DNA from 2 places in the Streptomyces sp. NBC_00353 genome. Region 2 is predicted to be linked to the other one. Evidence: riboswitches for the same ligand, from Rfam matches in the RefSeq annotation. Region 2 holds a riboswitch; the other holds the start of a gene.

Region 1 (10,693 bases), 2.3 Mb from region 2:
ACAGGTCCGGTTACGTTGCAGAAGCGATACTTCTCTGGTGTAGACCGCCCTTGGCGACATGGGTAAAAATCGCAGCTCATCCGGACGGTCGGGTGGTCACCGAATCGATGAGGATGGACTGGCTGTGCAGCGGCACTACTTGGCACTGACCGCGGCGGTAGCCGCACTCGGCATGGCGGCAACGTTGTCGGGCTGTGGCACCGGCAGCGCAGCGGGGGACGTCACCCTCAAACTCGTCGCGGCCGACTACGGCAACAGTGCGGCGAACAGCTCCACGAAGTACTGGGACGAACTCGCCAGGAACTTCGAGGCGTCCCACGACGGCATCAAGGTCGATGTCAACGTCTATTCGTGGAAGGACGTCGACCGCAAGGTCGCCGAGATGGTGAAGAAGGGGCAGGCCCCGGACATCGCGCAGATCGGTGCCTACGCGGACTACGCCAAGGCCGGGAAGCTCTACAGCGCCGACGACATGCTCGCCATCCGCACGCAGGCGAACTTCCTGCCCCGGCTGGCCGATGCGGGCCAGTACAACCAGACCCAGTACGGACTGCCGTTCGTCGCCAGCACCCGGCTGCTCTTCTACAACAAGAAGTACTTCAGCCGGGCGGGCCTGGACGCCCCGAAGACCTGGGACGACATCCGTGACGACGCCGTGGTGCTCAAGCAGCGTGGCGTCACCTACCCGTTCGCGCTGCCGCTCGGTCAGGAGGAGTCCCAGGCCGAGACCATGATGTGGCTGCTCAGTGGGGGCGGCGGCTACACGGACGACGTCGGCTCGTACGACATCGACTCGCCCGAGAACATCAAGACGTTCGACTGGCTGAAGACGAACCTGGTCGACAAGGGGCTGGTCGGTCCGGTGGCCCCCGGAAAGCTGGACCGGGCGCAGGCGTTCGAGGCATTCACGAGCGGCAAGGTGGGGATGCTCAACGGGCACCCCACGCTGATGCAGGAGGCCGAGCGGAAGGGCGTCCAGGTCGGCATGGTGCCGCTGCCCGGTATCACCGGCCCGACCGAGGGGTCGATGGGCGTCGCCGACTGGATCATGGGCTTCAAGCAGAACAACCACCGCGAAGCCATCGGTAAATTCTTCGACTACATGTTCGAGGACAAGAACGTGGTGGCCTTCGCCGACGAGTACGACCTGCTGCCGGTCACCGACAGCGCGTCCGCGGTGATGGAGACGGACGCCAAGCACAAGCCGCTGCGGAAGTTCCTTGAGGCGCTGCCGAACTCGGAGTTCTACCCCGTCGGCAATACGTCGTGGGCGCGGACGAGCGAGCTGATCAAGCAGAACATCGGCAAGGCGGTGGAGCCGGGCGGCAGTCCGGCGGGTGTGCTGTCCGAGATCGCGCGGGGGGCGGCGACGGCGGAAGCGGCGGAGTAGCAGGCCGCGGCGCGGGCATTATGTTGGCTGATATGACCGCTTCCGAGAACGACTCCCACGGTGCGGAGACCCCGGACACGACGCAGCCGGGGCTCTCCGAGCGGGAGCGTGCGGTGCTGGCCGTGGAACGGCGGTCGTGGCCCGGGCCCGGGGCGAAGGAACGGGAGATCCGCGAGGGGCTGGGGATTTCGCCGACGCGCTACTACCAGCTGCTGAACGCGTTGCTGGACGACCGGCGGGCGCTGGAGGAGGACCCGGTGACGGTCAACCGGCTGCGGCGCGTGCGGGAGGCCCGGCGGGGGAGGCGTTAGCCCGGGCGTCGCTCCGGAAGGACCGGCCTCCGGCGTTCGAGGTGCGGGGTCCGGGGCGGAGCCCCGGGTCCCGGGAAGGGGCGGGGCAGGGGAACGGGCCTGCCGCAGGTGCAGCCGTAGCCGCGCTCCGTCGCCCCCGATAGGCTCGCCCCATGGGCAGCAACCCAGAGCGATCCCTCCCCACCCCCACCACGCCGGCCGGCCGTGAAGGCCTTGCCGCCCTCCTGGCCCGTCCCGACCGTGCCGTGGTCGCCCTCGACTTCGACGGCACCCTCGCCGACATAGTCCCGGACCCGGAGCAGGCCCGCGCCCACCCCGGCGCCGTCCCGGCCATCGCCGCGCTCGCCCCGAAGGTCGCCTCCGTCGCCGTGATCACCGGCCGCCCGGCCGGCGTCGCGGTCCGGCACGGCGGCTTCGCGGGCGTCCCGGGCCTCGACCACCTCGTCGTGCTCGGCCACTACGGCGCCGAACGCTGGGACGCCGTGTCCGGCACCGTCCACGCCCCCGCCCCGCATCCCGGTGTGGCGGCGGTCCGTGCCGAACTCCCGGGCGTTCTGCACCGGTTCGACTCCTGGCACGGCACATGGATCGAGGAGAAGGGGCAGGCGCTCGCCGTCCACACGCGCCGCGCCGCCGACCCGCAGGGCGCATTCGACGCGCTGCGCGGCCCGCTGGGCGAGCTCGCGGCCCTGCACGGACTGATCGTCGAGCCGGGGCGCCTCGTCCTGGAACTGCGCCCGCCCGGCATGGACAAGGGCGTGGCGCTCGCGAAGTACGTACGGGAGACGGACGCCGAGTCCGTCCTGTACGCCGGGGACGACCTGGGCGACCTCGCCGCGTACGCCGCGGTGGAGAAGCTCCGCACGGAGGGCCCCGACGGCATCCCCGGTCTGCTGGTGTGCAGCGGAAGCGCGGAAGTGCCGGAACTGGCCGAGCGGGCGGACCTGTTGCTGCCGGGTCCGGCGGCCGTGGTCGACTTCCTCGCGGCCCTCGCCCGGCGCCTCTGAACGATCGCCGCCGAACGGTCAGTCCCGCCGCAACGCCTCCAACTGCTCCAGGAACCACCGCTGCGGCGGCAGCGCAGTCGCCGCGGCAGCCAGCCGCTTCGACCGCTCCGCCCGCTCCCCGTCCGGCATCGTCAGCGCCTCGTGCAGCGCGGCGGCCGTCGCCGACACGTCGTACGGGTTCACCACGATCGCGTCCGCGCCCAGCTCCTCGTACGCCCCCGCCTCCCGCGACAGCACCAGCGCGCAGCCCTGGTCGGAGACCACCGGGACCTCCTTCGCGACCAGGTTCATGCCGTCGCGGATCGGGTTGACGAGCGCCACGTCCGCCAGCCGGTACGCCCCCAGCGAGCGCGCGAAGTCGTCGTTCACATGCAGCAGGACCGGGGTCCAATCGGGTGTTCCGTACGCCTCGTTGATGTCGTCCGCCAGCCGCTGCACCTCGGCCGTGTACTCCCGGTACACCGCCAGGTCCTGCCGCGACGGGTACGCGAACGCGACATGCACCACCCGCTCGCGCCACTGCGGGCGGGTGTTCAGCAGCTCCCGGTACGCCAGCAGCCCGCGCACGATGTTCTTGGACAGTTCCGTACGGTCGACCCGCACGATCGTCTTCCGGCCGGTGCCGCCCACCTGCTCCCGCAGGATCGCCATGCGTTCGTCCACGTCCGGCTGGTGCGCGCGACGGCGCAGGAAGTCCGCGTCCGCGCCGAGGCCGTGCACGCCGATCCTCGTCCGGCCGGTGCCGCCCAGGACCTCCGTGCAGCAGGCGGTGAACGCGTCCGCCCATCGCCGGGTCAGGAACGCCGTCCGGTCCGCGCCGAGCATGCCGCGCAGCAGCTGCTCCGCGATGTCGTCGGGCAGCAGGCGGAAGTAGTCGACCGGGGCCCACGGGGTGTGCGAGAAGTGGCCGATCCGCAGGTCGGGGCGGAGGTCGCGGAGCATGCCGGGGACCAGGGCCAGGTGGTAGTCCTGCACCAGCACCGCCGCGCCCTCGCCCGCCTCCTCGGCGAGCGCCTGTGCGAAGGCCAGGTTGTACGCCTCGAACGACGCCCACTGCCGGCGGAACTCCACGTCGAAGACGGGATCCAGCGGCGTCTGGTACAGCATGTGGTGGACGAACCAGAGCACCGAGTTCGCGATGCCGTTGTACGCGTCGGCGTGCACATCGGCGTCGATGTCGAGCATCCGTACGCCCGGCTCGGCGATCCCGCGCCGGACCGCCTCCCGGTCCCCGTCGCCGAGCGCCGCGCAGACCCACAGCTTGTCCTCGACGGCGCTCAGCCCGGAGACGAGTCCGCCGCCGCCCCGTTTGGCGCTGATCGAGCCGTCCTCGCTCAGTGCGTACGAGACCGGGCCGCGGTTGGAGGCGACGAGTACCTGGGCGGCAGATGTGATCACGTGCTCGGAGACCATGTTGCGGAATCTAGCCCGATCGCGAACCGCCCAAACGTGCGAAGTCAGGCCACCTCAGGCGGCGCGGCGCGAAACGTACTCCCTGATCTCCTGCATCGGCGGTCGTTCCTCCGTGTCCACGGCGTGCGTGCGTGGTACGAAGCCGGTCTCGCCCCGTTCGAACTGGGTGAGGGACGGTCGTACCAAGTGGCCGCGGGAGAGGCGCAGTTGTGCCGTCCGGTAGATCGCCGCCGCCATCCGGCCCAGCGCCTGCCCGTCCTGGTGGCGGTGTTTCCTGACCCCTACATCGACCTGTGCCAGCGCGTCCAGTCCCACGGTGTGCAGCGCATCCACGAGCAGGCCGAGTTCCACTCCGTAACCGACCGGGAACGGCAGCCGCTCCAGCAGCGAGCGCCGCACCGCGTACTCGCCGCCCAGCGGCTGGACGAAGCCGGCCAGCTGCGGCCAGTGCAGATTGAGCAGCGGGCGGGCCACCAGTTCCGTGACGCGACCGCCCTGGCCCGCTGTGTCTCCGAGCGGGCGGTCGTACATCGCCTTCACGAACTGCACCTCGGGATCGGTGAGCAGCGGGCCGATGATGCCGGAGACGAAATCCGCGGAGAAGTCCTTCAGGTCGGCGTCTATGAAGCAGACGATGTCACCGTCGGTGACCAGGAGTGATCGCCAGAGGACCTCGCCCTTGCCGGGCAGCGCGGGTATCCGGGGGAGTATGTCGTCACGGTGCACCACCCGGGCGCCCGCCTTCCGGGCGACCTCCGCGGTGGCGTCCGTCGACCCGGAGTCGATCACCAGCAGCTCGTCGACCAGCTGGACCTTCTCCATGAGCTCGACCCGGATCGTCTCGACGATCGCGCCGACCGTCGCCTCCTCGTTCAGGGCGGGCAGCACGACGCTCACACTCCCGCGCCGCGGATCCCTGGCCCTGGCGGCGACGAGCCGGTCCAGCGGACGGTCGGCGGCCGACCAGGAACGTCTGGTCAGCCAGCGTTCGACCTCTTCCAGCACGGTCGATACTCCCTGTATGTGATCCATCTCGCGGTTCGGACGGCTATCTCAACCGTCCGATGCTTCGGTTACAGTCTTGAACAACGCGGATGACCCTTGCATGCCGGGGTCCTCCGCCGATAAACGCCTGGATCGATGATCCAGTGCCACAGCGCTCATCCAGAGGGACTGAGGGAACGGCCCGTTGAAGTCCCGGCAACCCTCCTGCCGACCGCGAGGTCAGGTGGGGAAGGTGCCAATTCCGTCTCGTGGCGAAATGCGTCGCGAGGAAGATGAGGAGAAAGGGCCTCGCCATCATGGCTACGCAGACCGTTGCAGTGAGCACTAATTCTTCCGCCGAAGCTGTCGACCTCGGTCCCGCCGCGGCACTTTCCTGCCGCGAGTGCGGAGAGCGTTTCGAGCTCGGTCCCATTTTCGCCTGCGCGACCTGTTTCGGGCCGCTCGAAGTGGCGTACGACCTGCCGAGCGGCTCCCCGGACGAGCTGAAGAAGCGCATCGAGGCCGGGCCGAACAACATCTGGCGTTACGCGCCGCTGCTGCCGGTCCCCGCCGATGTCGCGGACAAGCCCAACATCAACCCCGGCTTCACCAAGCTGGTCAAGGCCGACAACCTCGCCCGCGAACTGGGCGTCACCGGCGGCCTGTACGTCAAGGACGACTCCGGCAACCCGACGCACTCCTTCAAGGACCGCGTCGTCGCGATCGCCGTCGAGGCCGCCCGCGCCTTCGGTTTCACCACTCTCTCCTGCTCCTCCACCGGCAACCTCGCCGGCGCCGTGGGCGCGGCCGCCGCCCGGGCCGGCCTGCGGTCCTGCGTGTTCATTCCGCACGACCTGGAGCAGGGCAAGGTCGTCATGGCCGCGGTGTACGGCGGTGAACTGGTCGGCATCGAGGGCAACTACGACGACGTCAACCGCTTCTGCTCGGAGCTCATCGGTGACCCGCTCGGCGAGGGCTGGGGCTTCGTCAACGTCAACCTGCGCCCGTACTACGGCGAGGGCTCCAAGACGCTCGCGTACGAGATCTGCGAACAGCTCGGCTGGCGGCTGCCCGACCAGCTCGTCATCCCGATCGCGTCCGGCTCGCAGCTCACGAAGATCGACAAGGGTCTGCAGGAGCTGATCAAGCTCGGTCTCGTCGAGGACAAGCCGTACAAGATCTTCGGCGCCCAGGCCGAGGGCTGCTCCCCGGTCTCCACCGCCTTCAAGGCCGGTCACGACGTCGTGCGCCCCCAGAAGCCGAACACGATCGCCAAGTCGCTGGCGATCGGCAACCCGGCCGACGGCCCGTACGTCCTGGACATCGCCCGCCGGACCGGCGGCGCCGTCGAGGACGTCGACGACGAGCAGGTCGTCGACGCGATCAAGCTGCTGGCGCGCACCGAGGGCATCTTCGCGGAGACGGCGGGCGGGGTGACGGTCGGCGTGACGAAGAAGCTGATCGAGGCCGGCCTGCTGGACCCGACGCTCACCACCGTCGTCCTCAACACCGGTGACGGTCTGAAGACGCTGGACGCGGTGGCCCCGACCACCGGTCCGACGGCGACCATCCGGCCCAGCCTCGACGCGTTCCGCGACGCCGGCCTGGCCCGCAGCTGATCCGACCACCGGGACGTCCACCCGTGACGTCCACCCGAGACGCAAGGAAGGCACCCACATGAGCGTCAAGGTCCGTATCCCCACCATCCTGCGCACCTACACGGGCGGTCAGGCCGAGGTCCCGGCCGAGGGCGCGACCCTCTCCCAGGTGATCGAGTCGCTGGAGCAGAACCACCCGGGCATCGCCGCGCGTGTCCTGGACGACCAGGGCAAGCTGCGCCGGTTCGTGAACGTGTACGTCAACGACGACGACGTGCGCTTCGAGGGCGGCCTGGAGGCGGCCACCCCGGACGGCGCCGGCATCTCGATCATCCCGGCCGTCGCGGGCGGCTGCTGACCTTCCGTCGCCCCGGCGCGGACTCTCCGTGGGCCCCGCGGCCGACTTCACAGCGTCACCGGAATTGCCCCCTCTGCGAGGTAAGCGGAGGGGGCAATTCTGCATGGTTAAGCGCGGTACAGTTGGGAAGTCCCCTCCGCTGCCCGTGCCGACCGCATATGAGAATGCGTCCGCCCGCGACAAGATGCAGCCAAAGTGTTCGAACTCCTTGCGCCATAAGTGGCCTTTGCCCGGCCCGAGTTGCCCTGGAATCGCATAAATTCCGCATATTCGGGCGTTCGGTGCTGCCCAGAATTCTCGTCCGATTGACCTGTTGCAGAGGGCAGTTGGGCAGATACATTCGGCCGCGGTCGACGCGTTCCGGCGCACGCACCCTCTCCTGTCGGAGGGTGAGTTCTGACCCGGGCCCGCGAAGTGCGGTCCTGTGCAAGGGCCAGTAATAGGGGAGTTAGGCATGGCTCAGGGCACCGTCAAGTGGTTCAACGCGGAGAAGGGGTACGGCTTCATCGCGGTCGACGGTGGTGCGGATGTTTTCGTCCACTACAGCGCGATCCAGATGGACGGGTACCGCACCCTCGAAGAGGGTCAGCGAGTTGAATTCGAGATCTCGCAGGGCCAGAAGGGGCCGCAGGCGGACATGGTCAAGCTCGCCGTCGGCTGAGCTCGGCGCGGTCGGCCAACGACACCACTCACGCATGAAGGGTCCGTACCCCCAGGGGGACGGGCCCTTCACGCGTGATGCCGACCGTCGCCCCGCGTGGCATGCCCGCGGCATCCCGCGCGCCGTCGCCCGGTCCGCACGTTGTCCACAACCGCCGGGGGCGCTTGCACTCGTGGGGGTCGAGTGCTAATCATTGCGTTAGCACTCTCCAGGTGAGAGTGACAGAACTTGGACCGGGCCGGTGAGGCCCGCAGGCTTGGTGGGGCAAGGAACCACCGGGCAGGCAGGCCGTCCGTCGCGGGCGCCACTCGGTCCGGAGAAATCCACCCCTGTCCGGGAGGACCACTTCACATGGCCAAGATCATCGCGTTCGACGAGGAGGCACGGCGCGGTCTCGAGCGCGGGATGAACCAGCTCGCCGACGCCGTCAAGGTCACCCTTGGCCCCAAGGGCCGCAACGTCGTCCTCGAGAAGAAGTGGGGCGCGCCCACGATCACCAACGATGGTGTTTCCATCGCCAAGGAGATCGAGCTCGAGGACCCGTACGAGAAGATCGGCGCAGAGCTGGTCAAGGAAGTCGCCAAGAAGACGGACGACGTCGCCGGCGACGGTACGACCACCGCCACCGTTCTCGCCCAGGCGCTCGTCCGTGAGGGCCTTCGCAACGTAGCCGCGGGTGCAAACCCGATGGCCCTCAAGCGGGGCATCGAGAAGGCCGTCGAGGCCGTCTCCGCCGCTCTGCTGGAGCAGGCCAAGGACGTGGAGACCAAGGAGCAGATCGCTTCGACGGCCTCCATCTCCGCCGCCGACACCCAGATCGGCGAGCTCATCGCCGAGGCGATGGACAAGGTCGGCAAGGAAGGCGTCATCACCGTCGAGGAGTCCCAGACCTTCGGTCTGGAGCTGGAGCTCACCGAGGGTATGCGCTTCGACAAGGGCTACATCTCGGCGTACTTCGCCACCGACATGGAGCGCATGGAGTCGTCCCTGGACGACCCGTACATCCTGATCGTCAACTCCAAGGTCAGCAACGTGAAGGACCTCCTTCCGCTGCTGGAGAAGGTCATGCAGTCCGGCAAGGCACTGCTGATCATCGCCGAGGACGTCGAGGGCGAGGCCCTGTCGACCCTGGTCGTCAACAAGATCCGTGGCACCTTCAAGTCCGTTGCCGTCAAGGCCCCGGGCTTCGGTGACCGCCGCAAGGCCATGCTCGGCGACATCGCCATCCTCACCGGTGGCACGGTCATCTCCGAGGAGGTCGGTCTCAAGCTCGAGAACGCCGGCCTGGACCTGCTGGGCCGCGCCCGCAAGGTCGTCATCACCAAGGACGAGACCACGATCGTCGACGGTGCCGGTGACAGCGACCAGGTTCAGGGTCGTGTCAACCAGATCCGTGCCGAGATCGAGAACTCCGACTCGGACTACGACCGCGAGAAGCTCCAGGAGCGCCTGGCGAAGCTGGCCGGCGGCGTGGCCGTCATCAAGGCCGGTGCCGCCACCGAGGTCGAGCTCAAGGAGCGCAAGCACCGCATCGAGGACGCCGTTCGCAACGCGAAGGCGGCCGTCGAGGAGGGCATCGTCGCCGGTGGTGGCGTGGCGCTGCTGCAGGCCTCCGCCGTCTTCGAGAAGCTGGAGCTCTCGGGTGACGAGGCGACCGGCGCCAACGCCGTCAAGCTGGCGCTGGAGGCCCCGCTCAAGCAGATCGCCGTCAACGGTGGTCTCGAGGGTGGCGTCGTCGTCGAGAAGGTGCGCAACCTGCCGATCGGTCACGGTCTGAACGCCGCGACCGGCGAGTACGTCGACATGATCGCCGAGGGCATTCTCGACCCGGCGAAGGTCACGCGCTCCGCTCTGCAGAACGCCGCGTCGATCGCCGCGCTGTTCCTGACCACCGAGGCCGTCATCGCCGACAAGCCGGAGAAGGCCTCTGCGGCCGCTCCGGGCGGCATGCCGGGCGGTGACATGGACTTCTGATCCTGACGGATCAGTAGTTTGGTCGCACATCGGCCCCCGGGACCTGTACTGGTCCCGGGGGCCGATGCCATGTCCGCGGCGGTGACGGCCGGTCAGCGGTCAGGAGAGCTTGCCGTCGTAGTCCGGGAGTTTGAACGTCCGCTCCGCGTGGCCGCCGACCAGGTCGCTGTCGTTGTTGCCGATGTTGGCGATGATCGTGTAGCCCCGGGCCTCGATCTCGGCGCGCTTGGCGGTCTTGTACGTGCTGACTTCGTCGAAGAGGTCGGGCAGGTCGCGGACATAGAGGCCGGTCACCGGGTAGCCGACCGCGGTGAGGTTGTGCTGCGTCAGCGAGGCGATGATGCCCGGGCGGGCGGTGACGAAGAAGATGGCGACGCCTTGGGAGTCGGCGTACCGGACCAGATCGCGGACCTTGGCGATCGCGGGGGTCGGGAACGTCCAGAAGTAGTGGAAGTCCGTCTCCAGCGACGAGTTGTCGATGTCGAGGACGATCGCCGGTTTCTGGCCCGCGGGGGTCTGTGCGATGCGCTGTTGGATGTAGGGGCGGGCCACGTCGATGACCGCGGCGACATCGCGCTGCCAGGTGGCGTAGTCGATGCCCAGGATGGCGGCATTGCCGCCGGGGGCCCAGGACGCGGTGGTGGCCCCGGCGGTGGGCGACGACACGGGGGCGGCCTGGGCGGCCGTGGCGGGCGCGACGAGGGCGAGAACGGCGGCCGCGGCGGCGACGCCCGCCGTACGGGCGGACCGGGTACGGCTTCGGCTCATGAGGGTGCCTCCTGTGTCGAGGTTGACATGCACGCGCCCAACCCTCGATGAGGCCGAGTCTCATGTCTACTGGCCGGTAGGAAACTTTTCATGGACGCACCATGAAATGGACGCACCAACGCCCCAACTCTCCTGCCGGCCCTCCAGGTTGTGAGCTCAGTGGCGGCGGCGGGGTTGCCTGCGCAAAGGTGCAGGCGCTCGCCGGATGGGGCGGGCCGGAGAGGCGTAG
Region 2 (10,693 bases):
GGGCGGAGCGCAGTTTGCGCTGCAGCCCGTCGGCTTCCTTGCGGGCCGCCTCAAGCTCACCGCGGAGCCGTTCGGTCTCGCTCCTGGTCTGGGTCCGGGCCTGGGCGAGTTCCTCGCGCAGCCGTTCCAGTTCGCGCCGGCCTTCCTCGTCGGCCCGTTCCGCGTCGGCCCGCTGGACCTCCTCGCCGGCTGCGGCGACCAGCTTCACCCAGCCGACCGGGCGCAGCACATAGGCTGCGGCGGCCACATCGACGGGGTCGGCGGCGGCGGGCGGCGACCCGGCCTCCACGGCCGCGGCCAGCTCGGGCTGGGACTCCCGGAGCCGTTCACCGATGCGCTGACGGAACAGAGTGTCGCTCTCCAGGGCGGCCGCCATCGCGTTCCCGGCGAACTTGGCGCGCCGGGTCGGGGTGAAGCGGGCGTACTGCCTCAGCTGGGCCGGGAGTTCGGTGACCGTGAGGCCACCGAACGCGTCCGAGACCAGCGCGACGACCCGCCGCCGTACGCCTTCGGGCAGCGGGCGGTCGAGCGCCTCGACGGCGTCGCCGGCTCCATCGGCCGGCTCGGCGCCGCTATCGGGCTGCTCCACGATCCGTCACCCCAAATGTCTGTCCGCACGGCCCCGTCAGGAGTCGGCACCCGGCCTGTCGACTAGTTCGATCTGGTCCACCGCGTTGCACCAACGACACCGGACCGACTCGATGGTCTCACTGACCACCTCGCGCTCTTCGACGGTCGCCTCTCCTGCGAGGTCGAGATGCACGTATTCGACAACCTTGGACGAGCGCGTGACATCGAAGCGCGTGAGATTCCCGCAGAGCGTGCAGCGCCAGCGGGTCCCGTCGGTCGGCTGGGGAACCGTCGTCATCGTTGCGTCCTCTTTCGTCGAGCGTCGTGCTGCTGCCTGCCAAGGATCTCGCGGTGCGCCGTCGAACTGCGGATGTCCTGCTGTAACCCTACGGCCTTGTGCATACCCATCGGCACGGCGAGGCGGTCTGCCCCGTTCCATCACCTTGCGTCATGCTCTGTTCATGATCGAGCGGCGGGCTGTGACGGGCGGACTGACCGGCAGGCTCCTGCGCGCCGCCACCGCGGGCGGTGCCCCGGTGACGTATGCCCTCATCGGCCTGTGCTGTGCCATCTTCCTGATCAGCCCGCTCTCCGGGTTCAACCCCACGTACGGCACCGCCGACACCCTGCTCGCCGCCCAGGCCGGGTATTTCGAGCGCTGGGGGGTGATCCCCACCGAACTGTGGGGCGGCTCCGCACACGCCCTGCTCACCCCGCTGACCGCACTCTTCGTGCACGGCAGCTGGCTGCATCTGCTCGGCAACATGCTCTTCCTGTACGTCTTCGGGGCGATGGCCGAGGAACGGATGGGCCATGCCGAGTTCGCCTTCTTCTATCTCGGCTGCGGCTACCTCGCCCTGCTGGCGTACGCGGCGGCGCACGCCGACTCCGACCAGACCCTCGTCGGCGCCTCGGGGGCGATCTCCGCGGTGCTCGGGGCGTTCCTGTACCTGTTCCCCCGGGCCCGGGTCACCAGCCTCTTCCCGTTCCTGCTCTTCCTGCCACTGCGCTTTCCCGCCTGGATCGTGCTGATCTTCTGGTTCGTCCTGCAGTGGATGGCGGCGCAGGGTGCGGGCAGCGGTCCGGGGGTGGCCTATCTCGCCCATGTGGTCGGCTTCGCCACCGGCTTCCTCTACGCCTGGGGGCGTTACCGCCGTGGGGCTAGAGTGAAGACTCCAGCCACGGCCACCGAGGGAGAAAGCCAGCCGTGATCACCGCGATCGTGCTCATCAAAACCAGCGTGGACCGGATTCCCGAGATCGCCGAGTCCATCGCGGCGCTGGACAGCGTCAGCGAGGTCTTCTCGGTCACCGGTACGTACGACCTGATCGCCATGGTCCGGGTGGCCAAGCACGACGATCTGGCGGACGTCATCCCCGGTCGCATCAGCAAGATCCCGGGCGTCGAGGGCACCGACACTCATGTCGCGTTCCGTACGTACTCGCAGCACGACCTGGAAGCCGCCTTCGCCATCGGTCTCGACGCGTAGATACGCCTCATTACGGCGTAATACTTCGGCCGGGGACGGGCAGCTGCCCGTCCCCGGCCGAAGTATTACGGCCTCGGTTCCCGGCCGGTCAGACCTGCGCCGTGCCCCGGTCCGGGACGCAGCGGCCGTCCTCGGTGCGGTACTTCCACTGGGCCCCCTCGCTCACCAGCTCCTTGACCGCGCGGACGAAGCGCTCGATGTGCTCGTCCGGCGTACCGGCGCCGAAGCTGACCCGGATCGCGTTCAGCGAGCGCTCGCCCGGCTCGGCCTCCGGCGCGCCGCACTCGCCCGGGTCCTGCGGGTCGCTGCCGAGCAGGGTGCGCACCAGCGGGTGGGCGCAGAAGAGTCCGTCGCGCACCCCGATGCCGTATTCGGCGGAGAGCGCCGCGGCGAAGTGCGAGCTGTTCCAGCCCTCCACCACGAAGGAGATGACGCCGACCCGCGGGGCGTCGTCGCCGAACAGCGACAGCACCTTGACCTGGGGGACCTCGGCAAGGCCTTCGCGGACCCGGGTGACGAGCTGCTGCTCACGGGCGACGAGGCGGTCGAAGCCGGCCTCGGTGAGCGCCTTGCAGGCGGAGGCGATGGAGTAGACACCGATGACGTTGGGCGAACCGGCCTCGTGCCGGGCGGCGGTGGAATGCCACTCCACGTCCACACCGCCGTCGGTACGCCGGGCGACCTTACGGGAGGCGCCGCCGCCGGCCAGGTACGGCTCGGCGTCCTGCAGCCAGTCGGCGCGGCCCGCGAGGACACCGGAGCCGAACGGCGCGTACAGCTTGTGTCCGGAGAAGGCGACCCAGTCGACGTCGAGCTCGTCGATGTCGACCGGGTGGTGCGGCGCGAGCTGTGCGGCGTCCAGCACGATCCGGGCGCCGTGCGCGTGGGCGGCGGCGGCCAGCTCCTTCACCGGCCACAGCTCACCGGTGACGTTCGAGGCGCCGGTGACGCAGACCAGCGCGGGGCCGTAGGGGTCACGGTCGGCGAGCGCCCGCTCCAGCGTCTCGACGGCCTGCGCCGGGGTGCGGGGAGCGTTGAGGTAGGTGACACGGGCATCGCGCCACGGCAGCAGCGAGGCATGGTGCTCGGTCTCGTACACGAAGACCTGGCAGTCGGCGGGGACCACCGCGGCCAGCAGGTTCAGCGAGTCCGTCGTCGACCGGGTGAAGATCACCTGGTCGTCGGCGCGGCAGCCGAGGAACTCCGCAACTGCCTTGCGGCTGTTCTCGAAGAGGTCCGTGGAGAGCTGCGAGAGGTAGCCGGCGCCGCGGTGGACGCTGCCGTAGTACGGGGCGTACGCGGCGACGTCGTCCCACACCCGCTGCAGGGCCGGGGCACTGGCCGCGTAGTCCAGGGCGGCATAGGTGACTTCTCCGCCGGTAACGAGCGGAACGGTAACATCCTTGCCGAGAACAGGCAGCGGGGAACAAATGGACCGGTCGGCGGCAGCGGTGACAACAGACATGGCGAACTCCCGTACAAGGCAGGCGAATTCACTGCGCCGGCAGGTACGCGGCAGCGCAGGAGGAAGGAAAAGGGGGTGCGGAGAGGGGCCGGACCGGGCCCTATCGCATTCGCTTGCTCACAAGAGGCTCCTTGAGGACCAGGACCCCAGGGATGTGACATTCACAGATGTCGAGGGGTCCGCGCTTGCCGTAGACCTCGCTGCCTACGGCCTGGTCTTCACCCGGGGCACCCCGCCACGGACGGAGGGTTGCCGGACAGCGGGCCGGGGCCGTAGTCGCTGTCACTCATGACCTGCCCAGAATCTTGCCATACGTGCGTCGACGCGCAAGGCGCAGTCCAAGATCTGGACTGCGCCCCGTTCCGCGTTTCCCGTTCGGTCAGGCGTTGCTGACCGTCACCCAGCGCTCCAGCGCCGCCCGGGCCGCACCCGAGTCGACGGACTCGGCGGCCTTGGCGATCCCGGCGGCGAGCTGCTCGTTCAGCGTGCCCTCACCCGGGTCCAGCGCCACCAGCGCCGCCGCCGAGTTGAGCAGCACCGCTTCACGTACCGGGCCGGTCTCACCGGCCAGCAGCCGGCGGGCCACATCGGCGTTGTACGAGGCGTCGGCGCCGCGCAGCGCCTCGACGGGGACCAACTGGAGGCCGACGTCGCGCGGGTCGAAGGCCTCCTCGCGCACCTCGCCGTCCCTGACCACCCAGATCCGGGAGGTCGCCGTGGTCGTCAGCTCGTCCAGACCGTCGTCGCCGCGGAAGACCAGCGCCGAGTTGCCGCGCGCCGCGAGCACGCCCGCGACGATGGGGGCCATCTTCAGATCGGCGACACCGATGGCCTGGGAGCGCACCTGGGCCGGGTTGGTGAGCGGACCGAGGATGTTGAACGTGGTCTGCGCGCCGAGTTCCTTGCGGGCCCGCGCCGCGTACCGCAGGGCGGGGTGGAACTTCACCGCGAAGCAGAAGGTGATACCCGCCTCCTCGGCCACCTCGACGACGCGCTGCGGGGCCAGCTCCAGATTGACGCCGAGCTTCTCCAGGACGTCGGAGGCGCCACTGGCCGAGGAGGAGGCGCGGTTGCCGTGCTTGACGACCTTGGCTCCGGTGCCCGCGACGACGATCGCGGACATCGTGGAGATGTTGACCGTCTTGGCGAGGTCGCCGCCGGTGCCGACGATGTCGACCGTGCGACCCGGCACCTGGATCGTGGTGGCGTGCTCGTACATGGCGCGGACGAGTCCGGTGACCTCGTCGACGGTCTCGCCCTTGGCGCGCAGGGCGACGGCGAAACCGGCGATCTGCACGTCGGTCGCCTCGCCGCTCATGATGTTGTCCATCGCCCACGCGGTGTCGTCGGCGGTCAGGTCCTGGCCGCGCAGCAGAGCGTTCAGTACGCCGGGCCAGGAACGAGCCGCCACGCTGTCGCCGCCGACCGGGGTCACAACGTTCATGGTCCGCTCCTGGGGGTCCACAGCCGATAAGGGTATGGACCCCACCCTATCGAGCGCCCGGGACAGCAAAGAGCCCCGTCCATCGAATGGACGGGGCTCCCGCTGTGGCGATCAGTTAAGGCGATCAGTGGTGGCCGTGGCCGCTGGTGATCTCCTTGTACTCCTCTGCGGTGGGCTTGGCGATCTGGTTGTGCTCGCCGAAGTAGCCCTTGCTGAGCTTGGCCCGCATCCTCTGCAGCGCCGGCACCTTGCGCTCGACACCGTTCTCGTCGACCGTCGGGCCGATCTCGACCGGCTTGTACTGCTCGTGCGCGGTGAGCGTGTGCAGCTGCGCGGGGCCGAGCGGCTCGTGGACCTCGACGAACTCACCGTGCGGCAGGCGCTTGATGAGACCGGACTCGCGTCCGTGCAGCACCTTCTCCCTGTCGCGGCGCTGAAGGCCGAGGCAGATCCGCTTCGTGACGAGGAACGCCAGGACCGGTCCCACGAAGATGAAGATCCGGACGAACCACGAGATGGAGTTCAGCGAGAGATCGAAGTGCGTGGCCCAGAGGTCGTTACCACCGCCGATGAAGACGATGATGTACTCCGTGATCCAGGCGACGCCGAAGGCCGTCCGGGTCGGGGCGTTGCGCGGGCGGTCCAGGATGTGGTGCTCGCGCTTGTCCCCGATGATCCAGGACTCGATGAACGGGTAGACCGCGATCACGGCCAGCACCAGGCCGAAGGCCATCAGCGGGATGAACACACCCAGGACGAGCGTGTGACCCCAGAGGTTGATCTCCCAGCCCGGCATCACTCGGATCAGCCCCTCGGCGAAGCCCATGTACCAGTCGGGCTGGGCGCCGGTGGACACCTGGTCCGGACGGTACGGACCGATGGCCCAGATCGGGTTGATCGAGGCGATCGCCGCGATGACCGCGATGACACCGAAGACCAGGAAGAAGAAGCCTCCGGCCTTCGCCATGTAGATCGGCAGCAGCGGCATACCGACGACGTTCTTGTTGGTGCGGCCGGGACCCGCGAACTGCGTGTGCTTGTGGAAGAACACCAGGATCAGGTGGCCGACCACGAGGCCGAGCATGATGCCCGGCAGCAGCAGGATGTGGATCGAGTAGAACCGGGCGACGAAGTCGCCGCCGGGGAACTCTCCGCCGAACAGGAACATCGAGATGTACGTGCCGACGATCGGCGTGGACAGGATCGCGCCCTGGGTGAAGCGGACACCCGTACCCGAGAGCAGGTCGTCCGGGAGCGAGTAGCCCGTGAAGCCGGTGAACATACCCAGCACGAACAGCAGGAAGCCGAACAGCCAGTTGATCTCACGCGGCTTGCGGAACGCACCCGTGAAGAAGACGCGCATCATGTGCACGAACATGGCCGCGAGGAAGATCAGCGCGGCCCAGTGGTGGATCTGGCGGACCAGCAGACCACCGCGGATGTCGAAGCTGATGTCCAGCGTCGAGGCGTAGGCCTCGGACATCCGGATGCCCTGCATCGGCTCGTAGGAGCCGTGATACACGACCTCGTTCATGCTCGGGTGGAAGAACAGCGTCAGATACACACCCGTGAGGATGATGATGATGAAGCTGTAGAGGGCGACTTCACCGAGCATGAAGGACCAGTGGTCCGGGAAGATCTTGCGCATGTTGGCCTTGGCCAGGGAGTAGATCCCGAGCCGGCCGTCCGCCCAGTCGGCCACCCGCTCGCCGGCGGGCGCCTTGCGCTTCGTGTCGGTCGCAGTACTCATCCGCGCTCCCAGAATGCAGGACCGACGGGCTCTTCGAAGTCACCGAGCGCCTCGAGGTTGCCCTCGCTGTTCACACCGATCCGCAGCTGCGGAAGGGAGTGACCGGCCGGACCGAAGATGACGCGGGCGCCGTCGGAGAGGTCGAAGGTGGACTGGTGGCACGGGCAGAGCACGTGGTGCGTCTGCTGCTCGTACAGGCTGATCGGGCAGCCGACGTGGGTGCAGATCTTCGAGAAGGCCACGATGCCCTCGTGGGCCCACTCGCGCTCGCGCTTGTCCTTGATGTTCTCCGGCTGGATACGGATGATCATCAGCGCAGCCTTGGCGATCTGCGTCTGGAAGTCGTGAGCGTCCTCCGTCAGGCCCTCGGGCATGGCGAAGGTCAGCGAACCGACGGCGACGTCTTCGGGACGCAGCGGCTCCATCGTGTTCATGTTGATGAGCTGCTTGCCCTTGGACCACAGGGTCTGACGGAGCTTCTTCTCCGGCAGCGGGCCGAGGTCGCGCAGCAGCATCACGCCGGAGAGCGGCACCAGGGCCAGCGCACCGAACAGGGTGTTGCGGATCAGCTTGCGCCGGCCGAACGCGGACTCCTCGGCACCGGCCGCGAAGTCGGCGAGAACCTTCGCCTTGACCTCGGGCTCCGCCTCGATGGCGTGCCGGTCGTCGGCGACCTCTACGTCGGACATCAGGGTGCGCGCCCAGTGGACGGCGCCCGCGCCGATCGCGAAGAGAGCCACGCCCAGGGTCAGCCCGAGGGAGAAGTTGAGCGCGCTCACATGGCCGAACGGCCAGATGAACACGATCTTGTCCACCGGGAAGATGACGTACGAGGCGATGAAGCCGACGGTCGCCAGCATGGACAGCACGAACAGGAACGCGACCGTGCGCTCGGAGCGCTTCGCGGCCCGTTCGTCGATGTCCTGGATGCGCGGCCGGTGGGCCGGCAGCCCCGGGTCGGCGAACGGGTCGTCCGCGCCCTCTACCGCGCCGTGCGCGGCTTCCTGCTCAGCGGGCAGGTTCTCTTCTGGAATCTTCTCTTGGCTACTCATGACTTCTTGGCCTTAGCGGTGTGGGCCGCGACCCAAACGGCAACTGCGACGAGTGCGCCCAGACCGAAGATCCAGGCGAACAGACCCTCGCTGACCGGACCGAGCCCGCCCAGCTTGAGGCCACCAGGGGTCTCGGACTCGGCGCTGTTCACGGTCTTGACGTACGCGATGATGTCCCGCTTCTGCTGCTCGGGCATCGTCGAGTCGGGGAAGGACGGCATGCTCTGCGGGCCGGTCTGCATGGCCTCGTAGATGTGCTTCGGGTCCACGCCCTCAAGGCTGGGCGCGTACTTGCCCTTCGTCAGGGCACCGCCCTCGCCGGTGAAGTTGTGGCACTGCGCGCAGTTGGTACGGAACAGGTCGCCACCCTTGGCGATGTCCGCACCCTCAGGGCTGACCTGGTCCTCGGTCGGCACGATCGGGCCGGCGCCGAGCGACGCGACGTACGCCGCGAGCTGGTCGATCTCGGCCTGGGTGTAGATGACCTTCTTCTTCGGTACCTGGGCACCCGGCTGCTGGGCCGGCATACGGCCCGTGCCGACCTGGAAGTCGACGGCGGCGGAGCCCACGCCGACCAGGCTCGGCCCGTCGGACGAGCCCTGACCGCCGGCTCCGTGGCAGCTGGCGCAACCGACGGAGTACAGCTTCTTGCCCTCATCGATGGCGAGGGACTGGGCGGTGTCGTCGGCCTGCGCCTTACTCGCGGGCGCAAACGCGGCGTACAGCCCCCCAGTAGCCGCCAGCGCGAGGAGTAGTACGACGACCGCCGCCAACGGATGGCGTCGTCGTGCGGAGAGCTTTTTCACGGATTACCCCGGTGTCAGGATCTTCTGCGTCGATGCTGGATGTGGTTCGGGTTCGAGCCCGATTACTTGATCATGTAGATCGTGGCGAAGAGGCCGATCCACACGACATCGACGAAGTGCCAGTAATAGGACACGACGATGGCAGCGGTCGCCTGTTCATGGGTGAACCTCTTGGCCGCGTATGTCCTGCCCAGTACGAGCAGGAAGGCGATGAGACCGCCTGTCACATGCAGACCGTGGAAGCCGGTGGTCAGGTAGAACACCGAGCCGTACGGGTCGGAGGACAGCGAGAGGCCGTCCTTCTTCACCAGCTCGGTGTACTCGAAGACCTGGCCTCCGATGAAGATCGCACCCATCACGAACGTGATCACGAACCACGCACGGAGCTTCTTCACATCGCCCCGCTCCGCGGCGAAGACGCCGAGCTGGCAGGTGAGGGAGGAGAGCACCAGGATCGTGGTGTTCGTCGCCGAGAACGGGAAGTTCAGGGCCGAAGCCATTTCCTTCCAGTGGTCGGGTCCCATCACCGATCGGAGGGTGAAGTACATCGCGAAGAGGGCCGCGAAGAACATCAGCTCGGAACTCAACCAGATGATGGTTCCGACGCTGGTGAGGTTCGGTCGATTGACCGACGGGTGCGCGTGCCCGGTTTCTACTGTCGTTGCTGTCGCCACGACCGACATTATGTCGGTCGCTTATCCCGCCCTCACTCCGGGGGGTGCCGTTCGGTGTGTCAGCAGGGTGTGTCCTGCCCGAACGGCCCATCGAATCGGTGTCATTACCGGTGCTGACAGGCTGTCGATCGGAGTACGATCCGCGCATCGGTTCATGCCCCGAGAGCCCCGAAGACACAGATGTCACGGAGGAACAATGCAGCCGACCGCCACGGTCCTGGTCTACAGCGACGACGCCAACACCCGTGAGCAGGTGAGGCTGGCCGCCGGTCGCAGGCCTGCGGCGGACGTGCCACCGGTGGAGTTCGTGGAGTGCGCCACGCTGCCCGCCGTCCTGACCGCGCTGGAGAACGGCGGCATCGACGTGTGCGTGCTGGACGGCGAGACGGCCCCGGCGGGCGGCATGGGCGTCTGCCGGCAGATCAAGGACGAGATCTTCCACTGCCCGCCGGTGCTGCTGCTGATGGGGCGCCCGCAGGACGCCTGGCTGGCCACGTGGAGCCGTGCGGACGCCGCGGTGACCCTTCCGGTCGAGCCGGTCGAGTTCGCGGACGCCCTGGCCGCCCTGCTGCGCAGCAGGCTCTGCGTACAGTCCTGAGTCCTGCTGCGGCCCGGCCCGCGGTTCCGCCGCGGACCGGGCCGCTTCATGTCCCTTCGAAAGGCGGCGCACTCCCCTGGCCGGTCAGACCTCGGGGCGCAGGCGCGCCGCCTGCACCGTCGACCCGTCCGGGGCGGCTTTGTTCTGCAGGGCGCTGCCCTGCTGCCATTTCGCCCAGGACAGGTTCCAGTCGCCGTAGCCGTTGTCGAACGGCGTCATCGTGGGGCCCAGGCTGCCGACGACCGAGACGAGGTCGCCCTCGCGCACGGTGTTGAAGAACCACTGGGCCTGGGCGTTGCTCATGCCCGTACAGCCGTGGCTGACGTTCGCGTACCCCTGTGAGCCGGTGGACCAGGGGGCGGCGTGCACGTACTCACCGCTCCAGGTGACGCGGGTCGCGTAGTAGACCATCAGGTCGTACCCGTCGCTGGAATTCTCCGAGATGCCGATGGTCTCCCCGCGCATGCGTACGGAGTACTCCTTGCTCAGCACGACCTTGACGCCGTTGCGGGTGTCGAAGCCGGGCCGTCCGGTGGTCACCGGAATGGTGTTGATCACTTCTCCGTTGCGCTTGACCGTCATGGAATGCGCGGCAGCGTCGGTGATGGCCTCGATACGGTCGCCGGTAGTGATCTTCAATGGCTTCGTGGGGGCTCCGTACAGCCCCTTGGTGACCCTGATGCCGGCCATGTTGCTGCTGGCCTCGATCGTGGCCCGGGCCGGCCAGTACGTCTGCGGGCGGTAATGCAGGATCTTGTCGTCGACCCAGTACCAGGAGCCCGTCACGGAGGGCGTGGAGCGGACCTTCAGCGCGCGCTCCACTGCGGCCCTGGCGGCCTTGCCCT

The links. Region 2 has a riboswitch for S-adenosylmethionine ahead of OHA88_RS32410 (aminotransferase class V-fold PLP-dependent enzyme). Riboswitches for the same ligand answer to the same signal wherever they lie in the genome.
Region 1: another riboswitch for S-adenosylmethionine. It lies ahead of thrC (threonine synthase); the one in region 2 lies ahead of OHA88_RS32410 (aminotransferase class V-fold PLP-dependent enzyme).

What each region holds. Positions count from the first base shown of each region.
Region 1 is NZ_CP107985.1:4,934,409-4,945,101, reverse strand. It holds gene OHA88_RS22310 (ABC transporter substrate-binding protein) at 125-1,390, shown strand; gene OHA88_RS22305 (DUF3263 domain-containing protein) at 1,423-1,701, shown strand; gene otsB (trehalose-phosphatase) at 1,854-2,708, shown strand; gene OHA88_RS22295 (alpha,alpha-trehalose-phosphate synthase (UDP-forming)) at 2,727-4,121, opposite strand; gene OHA88_RS22290 (glucosyl-3-phosphoglycerate synthase) at 4,176-5,126, opposite strand; SAM riboswitch class I at 5,279-5,405, shown strand; gene thrC (threonine synthase) at 5,423-6,724, shown strand; gene OHA88_RS22280 (MoaD/ThiS family protein) at 6,783-7,061, shown strand; gene OHA88_RS22275 (cold-shock protein) at 7,516-7,722, shown strand; gene groL (chaperonin GroEL) at 8,074-9,696, shown strand; gene OHA88_RS22265 (HAD family acid phosphatase) at 9,796-10,464, opposite strand.
Region 2 is NZ_CP107985.1:7,189,642-7,200,334, reverse strand. It holds gene OHA88_RS32430 (NYN domain-containing protein) at 1-589, opposite strand, end outside; gene OHA88_RS32425 (hypothetical protein) at 626-868, opposite strand; gene OHA88_RS32420 (rhomboid family intramembrane serine protease) at 1,032-1,781, shown strand; gene OHA88_RS32415 (Lrp/AsnC family transcriptional regulator) at 1,778-2,059, shown strand; gene OHA88_RS32410 (aminotransferase class V-fold PLP-dependent enzyme) at 2,148-3,524, opposite strand; SAM riboswitch class IV at 3,701-3,818, opposite strand; gene trpD (anthranilate phosphoribosyltransferase) at 3,904-4,968, opposite strand; gene qcrB (cytochrome bc1 complex cytochrome b subunit) at 5,093-6,718, opposite strand; gene qcrA (cytochrome bc1 complex Rieske iron-sulfur subunit) at 6,715-7,770, opposite strand; gene qcrC (cytochrome bc1 complex diheme cytochrome c subunit) at 7,767-8,576, opposite strand; gene ctaE (aa3-type cytochrome oxidase subunit III) at 8,639-9,259, opposite strand; gene OHA88_RS32380 (hypothetical protein) at 9,447-9,848, shown strand; gene OHA88_RS32375 (L,D-transpeptidase) at 9,933-10,693, opposite strand, start outside.